2 regions of the Halalkalibacterium halodurans genome follow, and region 2 is predicted to be linked to the other one. Evidence: a T-box and tRNA genes for the amino acid it is inferred to sense, from the RefSeq annotation. Region 2 holds a T-box; the other holds one or more tRNA genes.
What was found. A T-box is a leader RNA that pairs with one kind of tRNA and senses whether it is charged. The one in region 2 lies ahead of trpS (tryptophan--tRNA ligase), so its partner is inferred to be a tRNA-Trp.
Positions count from the first base shown of each region.

Region 1 (4,402 bases), 1.3 Mb from region 2:
GTAGGAGCCTTGGAAGCCGGAGCGCTAGCTTCGGTGGAGGCGCTGGTGGGATACTACCCTGACGGTATTGACATTCTAACCTCGAACCGTGATCCGGTTCAGGGACAGTGTCAGGTGGGCAGTTTGACTGGGGCGGTCGCCTCCTAAACAGTAACGGAGGCGCCCAAAGGTTCCCTCAGAATGGTTGGAAATCATTCGTAGAGTGCAAAGGCAAAAGGGAGCTTGACTGCGAGACCTACAAGTCGAGCAGGGACGAAAGTCGGGCTTAGTGATCCGGCGGTGCCGTATGGAAGGGCCGTCGCTCAACGGATAAAAGCTACCCTGGGGATAACAGGCTTATCTCCCCCAAGAGTTCACATCGACGGGGAGGTTTGGCACCTCGATGTCGGCTCATCGCATCCTGGGGCTGAAGTAGGTCCCAAGGGTTGGGCTGTTCGCCCATTAAAGCGGTACGCGAGCTGGGTTCAGAACGTCGTGAGACAGTTCGGTCCCTATCCGTCGCGGGCGTAGGAAATTTGAGAGGAGCTGTCCTTAGTACGAGAGGACCGGGATGGACACACCGCTGGTGTACCAGTTGTTCCGCCAGGAGCATCGCTGGGTAGCTACGTGTGGACGGGATAAGTGCTGAAAGCATCTAAGCATGAAGCCCCCCTCAAGATGAGATTTCCCATGGAGTAAATCCAGTAAGACCCCTTAGAGATGATGAGGTTGATAGGTCTGGTGTGGAAGCGTGGCGACACGTGAAGCTGACAGATACTAATCGGTCGAGGACTTATCCAAAAACAAATCAAAAGCAACGTCTCGAACTCGAGAAGCGTCCCATTATCTAGTTTTGAGAGAATCTTGTTCTCCAAAGAAGCTTCGATACAACATCGCACCATGCGACGTTAATCGGAAGCCGTGATCAAGAGATTATTCTCTTACGTCCAAAGAAAAGGGTTTCGAGAAACGAGCAGTTTTAGGAATCGAGCGACGACAGACCGGAGTGTACTCACGGTACGTGAGGATCTGGAGGAGTGAAGATGACACCAAAATGCGACGTTGATCGGAAGCCGTAACTATCTACAAAGAGGATCAAGAGATTTGCGGAAGCAAGCGAGTGACGAACTGAGCGTATATCAACATACGTGACAGGAAGGAACAAGCGTAGCTGACAAAAAAGCTCGCCGATCATCTGACGTAGAAAGGTTTGGTGGCGATAGCGAAGAGGTCACACCCGTTCCCATGCCGAACACGGTCGTTAAGCTCTTCAGCGCCGATGGTAGTTGGGGCCTTGCCCCTGCGAGAGTAGGACGCTGCCAAGCAACTAATGTTCCACAGTAGCTCAGTGGTAGAGCAATCGGCTGTTAACCGATCGGTCGTAGGTTCGAGTCCTACCTGTGGAGCCACGGAGAGCTGTCCGAGTTGGCCGAAGGAGCACGATTGGAAATCGTGTAGGCGGTGACAAACCGTCTCGAGGGTTCGAATCCCTCGCTCTCCGCCAGATAAATTACCGTGGCCCGTTGGTCAAGTGGTTAAGACACCGCCCTTTCACGGCGGTAACACGGGTTCGAATCCCGTACGGGTCATTCTTTCTTTAGGACTTTATGTCCTTTATGTATTGGAGGATTAGCTCAGCTGGGAGAGCACCTGCCTTACAAGCAGGGGGTCGGCAGTTCGATCCTGTCATCCTCCACCATTCACTCATTAAGAAAATTACTCATATACTTTATAACGACGCGGGGTGGAGCAATGAGCGAAACTTCTGCCGAGAAAGCAACGAGTAACCTCGACGCATGATGGCGTCTGTGAGAAAGCAAGAAGAGGAGAGGTCCTGCTTCTTAGAAAAAACATCATCCATATACTTTATAACGACGCGGGGTGGAGCAGTCTGGTAGCTCGTCGGGCTCATAACCCGAAGGTCGGCGGTTCAAATCCGTCCCCCGCAACCAATAAGGTCCGGTAGTTCAGTTGGTTAGAATGCCTGCCTGTCACGCAGGAGGTCGCGGGTTCGAGTCCCGTCCGGACCGCCATTATACATAAGGCTCGGTAGCTCAGTCGGTAGAGCAATGGACTGAAAATCCATGTGTCGGCGGTTCGATTCCGTCCCGAGCCACCATCTGTGCCGGTCTAGCTCAATTGGTAGAGCAACTGACTTGTAATCAGTAGGTTGGGGGTTCAAGTCCTCTGGCCGGCACCATTTTTCCATTGACGATATGATGATTTTTCGGTATCATAGATATTGTTCCTTAATGGAGGGGTAGCGAAGTGGCTAAACGCGGCGGACTGTAAATCCGCTCCCTCAGGGTTCGGCGGTTCGAATCCGTCCCCCTCCACCATTTATTTTCATAGGGGCATAGTTTAACGGTAGAACAGAGGTCTCCAAAACCTCCGGTGTGGGTTCGATTCCTACTGCCCCTGCCAATTTATCATTTCAGTGTGGCGACTGTGGCGAAGTGGTTAACGCACCGGATTGTGGCTCCGGCACTCGTGGGTTCGATTCCCATCAGTCGCCCCATTAGTTTTGATATTGGGCTATAGCCAAGCGGTAAGGCAACGGACTTTGACTCCGTGATGCGCTGGTTCGAATCCAGCTAGCCCAGCCAATAAGCGGAAGTAGTTCAGTGGTAGAACACCACCTTGCCAAGGTGGGGGTCGCGGGTTCGAATCCCGTCTTCCGCTCCAAAGCTTTGGCGGCATAGCCAAGTGGTAAGGCACGGGTCTGCAAAACCCTTATCCCCGGTTCGAATCCGGGTGCCGCCTTTTTTGATCTTTCCACGTAATTCCTTGCCGGGGTGGTGGAATTGGCAGACACACAGGACTTAAAATCCTGCGGTAGGTGACTACCGTGCCGGTTCGAGTCCGGCCCTCGGCACCATTTTAGACAAGCTTTGCGCCCGTAGCTCAATTGGATAGAGCGTTTGACTACGGATCAAAAGGTTAGGGGTTCGACTCCTCTCGGGCGCGCCATTTCTATATATACGTACATACAAAGAGCATTGGATGATCCAATGCTCTTTTTTGGGCTCTACAATAAATGTTGGGGTTTTTGCACAAAAGAGGGCAAAAAAAGGCTCTACAATAAATGTTGTGGTTTTTGCACAAAAGAGGGCAAAAAAAATGCACGCAGGCTCCTTTATCCATTATCCTTGAATTGCCTAGAAACAAAGAAAGGATAGGAGCTGCGTGTACGATGAATTTTACCATGGATTTGCCCGGATTAAAAGGTGTGAAGGTCACAAAGATGGAGGAACGAGAGGGCTTTATCGCGCTCCATGTAGAAATGCCGCGAACGCCTCATCGTTGCCCATCCTGCGGGGAGAGAACCGAGAGAATCCATGATTACCGCATCCAAAAAGTTCAACATCTCAAGCTCTTTGAACGGTGGGTGTATCTATTCTATCGAAAGCGCCGGTACGCGTGCAGATGCGGGAAGCGGTTTGCGGAGAAAGCCTGTTTTGTAGAGCGATATCAGCGTCAGACAGTGGAATGGAATCAAGCGTTTCGCTTACGGCTCATTCAAGGGAAGAACTTTACGGACACAGCGAATCAATTCCAAACGTCCGTGACAACTGCCATGCGCCGGTTTGATCAATTGGCGGCCCCCCTCGTGAAGAAGGTGGATCACCTTCCTCCTCGGATTGCGATTGATGATTACAAAGGGGATACGAATGCGGGGAAATATCAAGTGATCATTGCGGATGCAGATACACGGAAGCCACTGGATATCTTACCGGATCGTAAAGCCGATACGCTTAAACGATATCTTCAAGAGAAGGGTCATCATGTGAAAACAGTCGTGATGGATCTAAGTTATACCTTCAAGTCGGCTGTTCAAAAGGCCTTAGGCCACCCGCTCATCATTGGGGATCCGTTCCATTTCTGTCGTTACATCTACTGGGCTCTGGAAGAGGTTCGCCGCCGAGTGCAAAAAGCGTTCCATCCGTATCATCGAAAACGATGTAAACGGATCAAACATCTGTTTCAGAAAGAGAGAGAAGGACTGGATGATAAGCAAAAGAAGAAGGTGGAGCGGTACCTAGAGCTATCCCCTGATTTAAGGGAAGCGTATGAGCTAAAAGAACATTTTCGTCAGTGGTATCAAGAAGCGAAGATGCAAGGAAGGGAAGGACGAATGAGCGAGGTGAAACAAGGGCTCTACGCCTTTTACCGAAGAGTGGAGGCGAGCCCGTTAAAGGAGTTCCACCAAGCCATTCAGACGCTGAAGAACTGGCAGACCGAGATCTTGAATAGCTTCGCGTTTGGCTTAAACAATGGTTTTATTGAAGGACTGAATAATCAAACGAAGGTGATTAAGAGAAATGCCTTTGGTTTTCGGCGTTATGATCGCTTGCGAAACCGTATTCTCTTGCATCATCAATTCAAACATCAAACATTCGGGGTAGGATAAGAGGGGCTCGCC
Region 1 is NZ_CP040441.1:1,030,837-1,035,238, forward strand. It holds rRNA gene FED51_RS05010 (23S ribosomal RNA) at 1-780, shown strand, start outside; rRNA gene rrf (5S ribosomal RNA) at 1,189-1,304, shown strand; tRNA gene FED51_RS05020 (tRNA-Asn) at 1,314-1,388, shown strand; tRNA gene FED51_RS05025 (tRNA-Ser) at 1,390-1,483, shown strand; tRNA gene FED51_RS05030 (tRNA-Glu) at 1,497-1,568, shown strand; tRNA gene FED51_RS05035 (tRNA-Val) at 1,603-1,678, shown strand; tRNA gene FED51_RS05040 (tRNA-Met) at 1,855-1,931, shown strand; tRNA gene FED51_RS05045 (tRNA-Asp) at 1,936-2,012, shown strand; tRNA gene FED51_RS05050 (tRNA-Phe) at 2,023-2,098, shown strand; tRNA gene FED51_RS05055 (tRNA-Thr) at 2,104-2,179, shown strand; tRNA gene FED51_RS05060 (tRNA-Tyr) at 2,234-2,318, shown strand; tRNA gene FED51_RS05065 (tRNA-Trp) at 2,330-2,403, shown strand; tRNA gene FED51_RS05070 (tRNA-His) at 2,422-2,497, shown strand; tRNA gene FED51_RS05075 (tRNA-Gln) at 2,511-2,585, shown strand; tRNA gene FED51_RS05080 (tRNA-Gly) at 2,590-2,664, shown strand; tRNA gene FED51_RS05085 (tRNA-Cys) at 2,672-2,742, shown strand; tRNA gene FED51_RS05090 (tRNA-Leu) at 2,769-2,857, shown strand; tRNA gene FED51_RS05095 (tRNA-Arg) at 2,873-2,949, shown strand; gene FED51_RS05100 (ISL3-like element IS651 family transposase) at 3,173-4,390, shown strand.
Region 1: it encodes a tRNA-Trp, which carries the amino acid that the T-box ahead of trpS (tryptophan--tRNA ligase) is inferred to sense. The anticodon was not compared.

Region 2 (4,402 bases):
TTCACGATCATCGCTAGTGTAATCGCCCATGGAATTTTACTGTATGGTTTTGGTCAGTGGGGGGGCAAACCTTCCTTGCAAAAATTAAAAGATACCCGTCTCTTTGTCGTTCGGGTGGAGAAGGGGGAGGCTTTTCTTAACCGATACGGCCTTTGGGCTGTAGCTTTCGGTTACTATTTACCATTCCTTCGCCATGCCACTCCATTTTCGGTTGGGCTATCAAACTATCGATTTCACCAGTTTTTAGTCGCCGCCGCTCCCTCACAAGTAATTTGGAGCTCGGTTTATTTTTTGATCGGCTATTCCTTCCATGAATCGATCAGCTATGTTGGAAATTTTATTGAAACCTACGGAATGATTGCGGTGCTAGCTCTGCTCCTACTCATTACACTTTTAACGCTTTATAAGAAAAGACGAGAGAAGAGCAAGCGTTTGAAAACGGAAAATGAACAATCTGGCATTTTATAAAGAAGCGCCCCTGTTTACCATTAGAATAAAAATACAAGTAATGGGAATCATTTGAATAAATGATTAAGGGGATGTTTGCACCGTGGTTCAGGAGCTCGTTCAAACCATACTCCGCACGATTTGGTCGTTTGGCTTTTTACTAATTATGAATCATATACTAGGGAAGCATTCGATGGCCCAGATGACAAATCATGATTTTATTACGATGGTCATGCTTGGGGCGATCGCAGCCAATCTTGCGTTTAATTCATCGTTAAACTTTTGGCTGATGACAACCTCTCTCTTATTAATTGCGGTTTTAGGCTTTTTTACTGCTCGTTTAAGTCGGAAAAGCCGGGCGATTCGTAAATGGTTAGACGGTACACCAACCCTTCTCATTCAGGATGGGAAGCTATTAGAGCACAATTTAAAAAAGGAAAACTTCTCAATTGATATGTTTAAACAAACGCTCCGCGAAAAGGAAATCTTTGATTGGCAGGAAGTTGAAACCGCCATCCTTGAAACTGATGGAACGGTAACGGTATTAAAAAAACCTGAATACTTGCCAGTGACAAGAAAGGACCTTAACATTCCTGTAGCGAAACGGCATCGCCCGATCGAGCTCATCATCGATGGTGAGGTAAATAAAGAAAATCTATTGGAAAATGACCTGTCTGAAGAGTGGTTAAAACAAGAAATTCTTAGGCGGGGGTACGGAATACAAGACGTCTTTTATGCTGTTCTTGATTCAAAAGGGCGCCTCGTCATTGATACGTATCGAGATCACCTTCATTCCTAAAAGGAAAAAACGGTTGCATTGACGAGGTCCCCAGTATAGAATGAAGGTAGTTCGAGAATGCATATGTTTGCAATGATGAAGAAGAGTATGGATCGTGTCCTGTTCTAGAGAGCTGATGGTCGGTGGAAATCAGTACAGAAACGATGCAGAATGGGCTTCGGAGCATCCAAACCGAACGGGAATGGTTCCCTTAGTAGGCTTTGGCGAAAGGTCTCGTCGTTACATGAGACACTTGTTCTCGAGTTGTTGATGACAAGGAAGCAGGGTTATTTATTGACCAATGAAGGTGGTACCGCGGGCTCTCCCGTCCTTTTCTAAGGATGGGGGAGCTTTTTTGGTGGTCCTACACCTTGTCAGAACTAAATGTAAATATAAAGGAAGAGGTGACGACTATGGAAGACGGTTGGTGGGAAAGCGATTTGTTGATGATGTTCAATCAATTAACCTTTCGAAACAGGAGGACTTTTTATGATTAGCAAACCTATCCTTACATCAGGAATTAGACCAACAGGAGATGTGCATATCGGTAATTACATTGGTGCGATGCGCGACATCATCAATTTACAAGAAACAACGGATGCTCATTTTTTTATTGTTGATATTCATTCACTCACGACTCATTCTGATGAAACATCCTTAGCGAAACGAACGATTGATGCAGCCAAGTTATACGTAGCTGCTGGACTCGATCCTCATAAGGCGACTTTTTACACTCAATCGGTTATTGCCGCAGAAATAACAGAGTTAGCCACCTACTTAGGGATGGTCATGCCGTTAGGAGAACTTCTCCGTTGTCCCACATTTAAGGAAAAAGCGAAAAAACACCCTGATCACGTCCATTATGGTCTCGCGGGGTACCCAGTCCTTATGGCTGCCGATATTTTGATTCATAAAGGAGAGCTCGTCCCTGTAGGAGAGGATCAACTCGTTCATTTAGAAATGGCACGTGCGATTGTTCGGCGATTTTCGGCTCACTATGGTCCGTTATTTCCAGAACCAAAACCTGTAGAAAACCAAAGCGCCCGAGTCCCATCACTAACAGGTGAAGGGATAATGAGCAAGTCTGATGGGAAAGGGACGACGATTTCCCTTAAAGATCCAAAAGAGGTGATCGAGCAAAAAGTAAAACGGGCTTATTCAGATCCGCTTCGTACCCATAAAGTAAAACCTGGTCATCCGACGAGAACGGGCTGCAACGTGTTCCATCTTCATGAATACTTCTCAGAGCCAGAGGAGCAGCAATCCATTCAAACAGGATGCCAAACAGCCGAAATCGGTTGTGTAGCATGTAAACAAATGCTTGCAGCCTCCATTGAACGGACAGTAGTACCTATTCGCCAAACCTACGAGCAATTGACTGATGCAGATATCCACGATTTGTTATTAATGGGCAAAGAGAAAGCGAAAGTGTCAGCACAGCAAACGATTCAAGAGGTGCGAGAAGCGATTGGTTTTTATATGTATTAAGAGAATACAAGTGATTGAGCCATAGGCGCCAATTGTTCGATTGTTTATGATCGATGAGTAAATACTGACTTTAATCATACCATCCTAATCTATTACTAAGAACAAAAAACAGCTGTTAATTATTTTCCAACCGATAAAAATTAGGAAACTCTTCAAATGAGTGGGGGAGGATAAGGTTAATGGAAGATTTATTCCAATCAAGATTCGCGTCTTTTTAACTAGCAATATGGATAATTGATGTCTTTGTTTGCGTAACTTCTTTTTCTGCAGGTGAAAAAGTCATATGAACTTCCTCCTCTTTTTCTTTAATATGTTTTAGTATAAGCTGAAAAAGAAGGAGGGAGTGCTTTTATTTAAAGAAGGGATGATTGTGATAAATAAAGTGAGAGGATGCAAGTCAGAATGGGTGAGAATCTTATTGTAGTCCTTAAGTAGAACATTTTCATGGATGGCTTGTGCGTTCCATATGCTTATGCTGTCTGGCTAGAACGAAAACTAGAGGGATGGGACATGAGTTTTCTTGAATGAAAAGATTCTCAAGATAACAAACAATTACGGGTCATGAGGACAGATCTTTTCCTAGTAGTTACGGCATCATCGGCCCTTGTACATACGTTTATGAAAGCCGTTCCAGAAGTTGAAGTGATCATCGATGTTATCGATAATTCCTATTAGTAGCACTCGATTGACTAGGGGAAGCTGATAACAGAGAGATGGTATTGGAAAAAGCGAGATGAGAGGTCGTCCCCCCTGTCTTTTATTCTTTTCCGCGCTCTTTACTTGCAACGGGGGATAAATGGAACTTATTGTAGAAAAAGGGTGCATGATGGTTTGGCCGTTGTATCTTAAAGCCTCTACAAGCTGAAACCCATGTTTGGTCGCCCAAAAATCAGTGGTAATTAAAGGTGTTAAACGATAAAGCCGTAGGCAATAACGGCAAGTCCAATTGCAGCGACAATCATAATGACGATCATAAACTTGGATGATCGTAATGTGTAATTTACGATGATTCCGCCCATTAAAAAGGCAAAGAACAATGAGAAGTCTAATGGGAATAGCTTCAAGGCACCTTGGAAATCAAGAGGAGACACCATTGCTGCCCAAACAGGGAGTAACATTAAAATAAGTAAAATAATGACACAAATCGTATTTTTTTGTTGAATTGATAAATTCATTTGCTGCTTTCACCTCGGGAAGTATGGTTTGTATCGTTAGTTTGCAGCAATGACAGTGAAATATGTGTAAATGAAAAAAACACGAAATTGAATAAAAATACATTCCGTGAAAAAAGGGGGTTAATTAAAATTTTGTTGGCATAACAAATAAGAGTTGCTACAATAGATAAAGCAATATATTTATATTTAAATAAATTGATTGTCGATTTTAGGAGGATGGAGACAAAACATGACGAATTTAAATAATACATATGGTTCGCTTTAAAGATAGAAAGGTATAAAGGTGATGATATGTTTATTCCTATTTTTAGAAAAGATATAGAACCCATCATACGCTTAATTCCAAATGAAGCAACGAACATCGAAGAGGAACGATCATGTGTTGCGGTTACACTTGAAAAGGGAACAGTGCATTTTAAAGCGAGTGCGAGACAGACACTTTGCATCAGCTATTCAGTAGCAGATGTCATTGATTGGACGAATCGAGAACTGGTTTTATCCATTATTCATGCCG
Region 2 is NZ_CP040441.1:2,335,884-2,340,285, reverse strand. It holds gene FED51_RS11305 (DedA family protein) at 1-468, shown strand, start outside; gene FED51_RS11300 (DUF421 domain-containing protein) at 551-1,246, shown strand; T-box leader at 1,310-1,561, shown strand; gene trpS (tryptophan--tRNA ligase) at 1,715-2,713, shown strand; gene FED51_RS11290 (hypothetical protein) at 3,622-3,888, opposite strand; gene FED51_RS11285 (hypothetical protein) at 4,180-4,402, shown strand, end outside.